Regions from separate parts of the Peribacillus sp. NPDC101481 genome, predicted to be linked through region 3. Evidence: predicted binding sites of a transcription regulator. Region 3 holds the regulator's gene; each other region holds the start of a gene.

Region 1 (2,280 bases), on a different contig from region 3:
GCAAACTTTATATAGCTCCATCGTAATGTTGGTCGGTTCGCTAATTGAACGCGAACGTTGGAAACCTCCGCCGAACTCATCCTTGCTGTAACCAATGCTTAGGCTCACCGTCCTTCCTGCCTTGCGATGGGTGCGTGCCCTTCTTCCAACTTCTTCGCAAATTTCCAGCATGACCTGCTTTACCTCATGCTCCTCCTTATAATCCCGCAGCAGGATTTGACTTTTACCGAAGCTTACCTGCCCTTCGATGATCGCTGCCCCCATATCGGATAAATCTATTCCCCAAGCATGGTGGTAAAGCTGATTGCCCATAATTCCAAACTTCGCTTCAAGTAATTCAAGATCATAATTGGCAAGCTGTCCAACCGTAAATATTCCCATTCCATGAAGGGTTTTTTCTACGCGCCTGCCGATCCCCCACATTTCACGAAGCGGGGAAATCGGCCAAAGTTTGCTTGGCACATCCTCATACTTCCATTCTGCAATCCCATTATGTTTGGCTTCCAAATCAAGGCAAAGTTTTGCCATAAGCATGTTCGGTCCAATTCCAATGGCACAGGGGAGCTGTAATTCCCGTTCGATTTCATCCTTTATCTTTTCAGCTATCATCCGGGCATCTCCCCATAAAGAAGCGGCACCATCGACTTTCACAAAACTTTCGTCCACACTATATACGTGAATCGCTTCTTTGGGCACATAACGGTTGAACAAGCGGGTGATTTCCGTCGAAACCCTTAAATAGGTCGCCATTTTAGGTTCAACGACGACAATCCTCGGATCATTCGGGATCTCAAACATCCGCGAACCTGTCTTGATGCCAAATTCCTTCTTCATCTTTGGAGAAGCCGCAAGCACAATGCTCCCTGTCCTCTTCAAATCACCAACCACCGCCAGATAACAATCAAGCGGGTCCAGACCAAGCATGACCGCTGAACAGCTTGCATAAAAACTTTTCATATCGATACACATAATTGATTGTTTCGGCATCGTCCCATAATCCATCACTTCTCACCCTAACAAGAATATATGTTCGCTTTTATTATATTCATAACTTTAACCGAATATACGTTCTTATTCAATGGAAGTTTTCATACAAATTTCTACTTTTTAATGTAATTTCCTTGAAAAATATAATAGATACTAAAAATGGTTAAAATACCATATTTAAACTGAATACCCAAATAGTTTTTTTAAAAAGAATCAATTCGTAGCTTGAATAATTTTTAATGGATCCTTATACTTAGTTTTTTTAATTTTTTTCACCCTTTTCAACAGTCTTTCGTCTATTTTAAATTTAGTCTTACTACTCATTTTTTGTAATAAAACTGTAACCAAAATTATGTCTAATTGTCATAATGGTATTGTAGGATAATATTGTTAAGAATATAGAGAGATAGATAGAGAGGAAATGAAAATTATGAAGAAATGGATCGCTTCAGCTGCTGTTGCTTCTGCCATGATGCTAACCCCGCTGCAAGCCTTTGCAAATATTGGAGATCAAACCCTCAGACCCGGAATGACACATAGTGATGTCAAACAACTACAACAACTTTTAAAAACCAAAGGTTATTTCACATATTCAGGTTCACTGACTACATATTACGGCACCTATTCTGTATCAGCAGTAAAAAAATTCCAAAAAGCCAAAGGACTGACTGCCGACGGAATTGCGGGCCGTAACACATTTAATAAGCTTGGTGTTTATAAGGTCAATAATACAAGCTTGATCAGCTATGCAAAAACCTTAATAGGCAAACCCTACAAATGGGGCGGAACAACACCAACTGGATTTGACTGCTCAGGCTTCGTCTATTACGTATTCCAGAAATCACAAGGAATCACCTTACCGCGTACAACATCCTTGCTTTATTCCAATACAGGTTTAAAAGTATCTTCACCATCTAAGGGTGACCTTGTATTCTTTGATACTTCTTCTGGAAGAACAGGGGTATCCCATGTTGGTATCTATATCGGAAATGGTCAATTCATCAGTGCTACTTCTTCTAAAGGAATAACCATCACGGATATGGATAATTCTTATTGGAAACCAAAATATTTAGGTGCGAAAACTTTATAAAATCCCATAAAACAACCGGACAGAATTCATAGTGATTCAGCCCGGTTGTTTTATTTTATATATAATATTTCATCCGTTAAATCCTCAACTGTCACCATGAATGAAGCGTCCAAGTTGGAACGGTTCATCATTTCGATATTATAAACATGCTCTGACGGTAAATGGACGACTTCGAGAACCATGAATCGCTGACTTTCCGCTTT
Region 2 (2,280 bases), 200 kb from region 3:
AGATCTTCTTGTCAATCAAACGAATCCGACAATTGCTCCGCTGGCAGCCGAAGGGGAAGTGACGTTAAGGATCACCGCTAAAGACTCTTCTAAAGAAAAATGCGAAGAGCTTATTTTAGAAGCGGAAAAAGAAATTCTTAGCAGGGTCGGTAAGTTCCACTATGGAAGTGATAATACTTCACTAATAAAGGAACTTGTAAAAGAATTAACGGTCCGCAAGCTTTCAATTGCGGCAGCTGAAAGCTTGACCGGTGGGATGTTCCAAGAACAGCTGACAACCATACCTGGCGCCGGTAAAGTCTTCAAAGGCGGAATTGTCTGCTATACGAATGATGCGAAGTCGAACGTCCTTGGCGTCAGCGATGATACCATATCTAAGCATGGGGTGGTCAGCGGTGAGTGTGCAATGGAAATGGCCTCTAATGTCCGGAGCAAGCTCGATGCGGATGTAGGCATAAGCTTTACGGGTGTTGCAGGTCCGGATGAACAAGAAGGCAAGCCTGTAGGCACAGTATTCATTGGCATTTCCTATCGGGATGGAAACACTCATTTCAAGGAGTTGAATCTTTCCGGAAGCAGGGCGCAAAACCGGATTCGGAGTGTGAAGTACGGCTGTCATTACCTATTAAGGGATTTATAAGCGCTAAAAGCAGAGCTATTTACAGCTCTGCTTTTTATTTGGTTTTAGCAAGTTTGTTTCTTGAAAAATAGGGAAAAAAAGAAAAAAGTTAATTCAATGAAAATGGTTTTTTTACGGAGAAAGTGAAAGGAAATGGAGATTTCCTTAAGATAAAACGCTTTTTTACAGAGAATACCCCGAAAGAAAAAAACGAATGAATGTTCGACTTTTTGCTTGGCAAAATTGTAAAAAGAGTATATAGTAAAGATAGGTTTTGAGACAGGATGCAAACCTTAATCTCGAATAATTGCTAACGTAAGTACACCTTTAATCGGACAGCCGATTATTTGAATATAGAGGAGGAAATTGAGTGAGTGATCGTCAAGCGGCTTTAGATATGGCATTAAAACAAATTGAAAAACAATTTGGTAAAGGTTCTATTATGAAACTTGGGGAACAGTCTGATCGTAGGATTTCAACGATTTCAAGCGGTTCTTTAGCATTGGACGTAGCATTGGGAGTGGGCGGATATCCAAGAGGCCGGGTCATTGAGATATATGGACCTGAAAGCTCCGGTAAAACGACTGTTGCATTACATGCTATTGCAGAAGTACAAAAGACTGGCGGCACGGCTGCATTCATTGATGCAGAGCATGCTTTAGATCCAGCATATTCAGAAAAACTTGGTGTGAATATAGATGATTTACTGCTTTCACAGCCTGATACGGGTGAACAGGCCTTGGAGATCGCTGAAGCATTAGTTCGAAGTGGAGCTGTAGATATCATTGTCATTGATTCGGTGGCAGCACTTGTTCCTAAAGCTGAAATCGAAGGCGAAATGGGAGATTCCCATATGGGTCTTCAAGCGCGGATGATGTCCCAGGCGCTTAGAAAACTGTCTGGTGCCATTAATAAATCAAATACCATTGCCATTTTCATTAACCAAGTCCGTGAAAAAATCGGTGTTATGTTTGGGAATCCAGAAACGACTCCAGGAGGCCGGGCATTGAAGTTCTATTCAACTGTTCGTCTGGAAGTGCGCCGTGCGGAACAATTAAAACAGGGTAATGAAATCGTCGGTAATAAAACGAAAATCAAAGTTGTAAAAAACAAGGTTGCTCCACCATTCCGTCAAGCAGAAGTTGACATCATGTATGGTCAAGGGATTTCCCAGGAAGGTGAAATCATCGATATGGGTGCAGATCTTGATATCGTCCTTAAAAGCGGCTCGTGGTATTCATACAATGAAGAGCGTGTCGGACAAGGCCGCGAAAATGCGAAGCTGTTCTTGAAAGAAAATCAGGATATCGCTCAGGAAATTTCTCAGAAAATCAGAGATCACTATAATCTCGATGGAGAGCATGAATTACCGCCAGAAGAAAATGAACCAGAAGAGCATTTTGAATTGCTTGATTAATGGTATTTGGAAAAGGCCTAAGCTTGTTCGCTTAGGCTTTTTCTATATATTTTGAGAAAAGTGTGAAATTTTCAGCTGAATAAATGGCATTGAAATAACTTTTCCATAAAGAATGCTGTACATTATGATGGTTGATATTGAGAAAACTTGAATAATCATTGATACATAAGGGACAAACGCTTGACAATAAAAATTCTCAACTATACAATTAATATGTATATTTTACAATTTTTCAAACTAAAAT
Region 3 (2,280 bases):
GTAAAACCATTGATGGGAGGTTCTAATGAGCAAGGAAACATTTATTAAGGAAATTGCTCCCTATGCCCAGAAAATTCAACAGGAATTTAAAATATTACCTTCTGTTGTCATTGCACAAGCTTGTTTGGAGAGTGGATATGGGACAAGTTTATTAGCAAGCAAAGGAAAAAATATATTCGGTACAAAAGGTGACTTCAAGGGTGAGTCTGTCATCATTCAGACAATGGAATATGTCAATGGCGTACCCGTTCAAGTATGGAACAAATTCAGAAAATACCCATCTTGGGAAGAAAGTCTTAGAGATCTTGCCAATTTATATGTAAAGGGGACTTCATGGAATAGAAGTCTTTATACGGCTGTCATTGGAGAAAAAGATTACAGAAAAGCACTCAAAGCAATTTTCGATGCTGGGTACGCCTCGGATCCCAACTATATTGAAAAACTGGTGAACCTTATCGAAACAAGCGATTTAACAAAATATGATGCAAGTATAGAAGAGGTTTATCATATTGTCCAAAAAGGGGATACCGTCTCTGCGCTTGCAAAAGCATACGGTTCTACACAAGTGCAGATTCAACAGTGGAACGGCTTGGTAGATCTTAACCTAATTAAAGTGAACCAAAGATTACGAGTGAAGTGAATTTTAACTGGGAGCGGTAGTTAAAGCTCTCTTTTTTATTGTAATCAGATTGTTACCAAAGTACATATTAGGCGATCATATACTTCCGTTCGTAATTAAGGACGTTTAAATTCCCATGAAAACTTGATTCTATTAAAATTCCATATGCATATTGAGAGAATTCGGGACATAGATTAAACAAACAAAAAAAGCGCGGTTAGCGCTTTTAGTGTATTTGTCTATATAAGCCTATTACTTTTCCAAGTATCGAAACATCTCGTAAAATAATTGGTTCCATATTCGAGTTCTCAGGCTGAAGCCTTATGTAATCCGGTTCCTTAAAGAATCGTTTTACAGTGGCTTCATCATCTTCCGTCATGGCCACGACGATATCTCCATTATTGGCATTGCTTTGTTGTTTCACGATGACATAATCCCCATCATGAATTCCTGCTTCGATCATACTTTCACCCATGATTTCCAGCATGAATACATGGTCATCATGTGGAACCATGCTTTCGGGAAGCGGAAAGTATTCTTCTATGTTCTCAATGGCCGTTATCGGCATTCCCGCTGTTACTTTTCCAAGTAACGGCACGTTCACGACATTGACTTTGGGAATATTGTTCGCTTCCTCCAAATTCATTATTTCAATGGCCCTTGGCTTGGTTGGGTCACGTCTAATCAGGCCTTTGCTTTCCAGGCGTGATAAATGCCCGTGTACTGTTGAACTTGAAGCAAGTCCCACTGCTTCACCAATCTCCCGTACGGAAGGTGGATACCCTTTTTGGCGGACCTCTTCTTTAATGAAATCAAGAATATCTTGCTGCCTTTTTGATAGTTTAGTCATATGTGCACCTCTTCCCCAATGTTCTTTGCTACATTATAGCATGGCCCCCAATTCTATACAAACATAAGTTCGAATTTTGTTGTTGACTGAAACAAACGTTCGTATTATAATTTGACCATAACATACGAACGAACATTCGCTTTGGAGGGATATTTATGAAAAATTTATACAAAAATTATATTTATACGATTCTATTAGCGGGATCAGTATTCATCTTTTCAATTTTATTCTCTTGTACATTGAACAATGATCCAAAAAAGGATTTCCTTTCTATAGAAGTAAGTGAAGGTGATACCCTATGGGGAATCGCTGAAGAATATGAAGAAGCAAATTTGACAAAAAAAGAATTCATTGGTTGGATAGAAGAGCATAATGGTGTCAGGGCGGATACAATTAAACCTGGTCAAGTCATCGTCATACCGGTTAAAGGGGAAGAACTTGTCCAGAATTTGGCCAGTGAGCAGTAAGCAGTGAAGGTAGGGTATTATGAAGGCGGTAATCTATTGTAGGGTCAGCACAGAAAAAGAGTCACAGGAAACATCATTGGCAAGGCAGGAAGATGAGTTAGTCAAATTGGCAGAAAAGATGGATGTTGAAGTTATATCCATAATAAAAGAGCAGGCAAGTGGTTATGAGTTGAATCGGGATGGCATTTTTGACATGCTCGAACTATTTAAAACTAAAGAAGCCGAAGTACTATTAATCCAGGATGAAACAAGGCTGGGAAGAGGGAATGCCAAAATAGCCCTTTTCCATGTCATCCTTAAAGAAAATGTTAAAATTTATACACTCTCACATGACGGGGAGCTTG

The links. Region 3 encodes LexA, which represses DNA repair genes until DNA is damaged. Its sites were predicted from a motif close to CGAACATATGTTCG; they were not measured.
Region 1: a site for LexA is predicted at 1,020-1,033, ahead of ACIROD_RS04415 (Y-family DNA polymerase). Genes of this name have one in related genera too.
Region 2: a site for LexA is predicted at 831-844, ahead of recA (recombinase RecA). Genes of this name have one in related genera too.

What each region holds. Positions count from the first base shown of each region.
Region 1 covers NZ_JBIWNJ010000001.1:926,847-929,126, forward strand. The annotation lists gene ACIROD_RS04415 (Y-family DNA polymerase) at 1-1,005, opposite strand, end outside; gene ACIROD_RS04420 (C40 family peptidase) at 1,418-2,077, shown strand; gene ACIROD_RS04425 (hypothetical protein) at 2,128-2,280, opposite strand, start outside.
Region 2 covers NZ_JBIWNJ010000002.1:1,081,017-1,083,296, forward strand. The annotation lists gene ACIROD_RS15285 (competence/damage-inducible protein A) at 1-640, shown strand, start outside; gene recA (recombinase RecA) at 990-2,036, shown strand.
Region 3 covers NZ_JBIWNJ010000002.1:1,277,705-1,279,984, forward strand. The annotation lists gene ACIROD_RS16185 (glucosaminidase domain-containing protein) at 26-640, shown strand; gene lexA (transcriptional repressor LexA) at 846-1,469, opposite strand; gene yneA (cell division suppressor protein YneA) at 1,625-1,936, shown strand; gene ACIROD_RS16200 (YneB family resolvase-like protein) at 1,956-2,280, shown strand, end outside.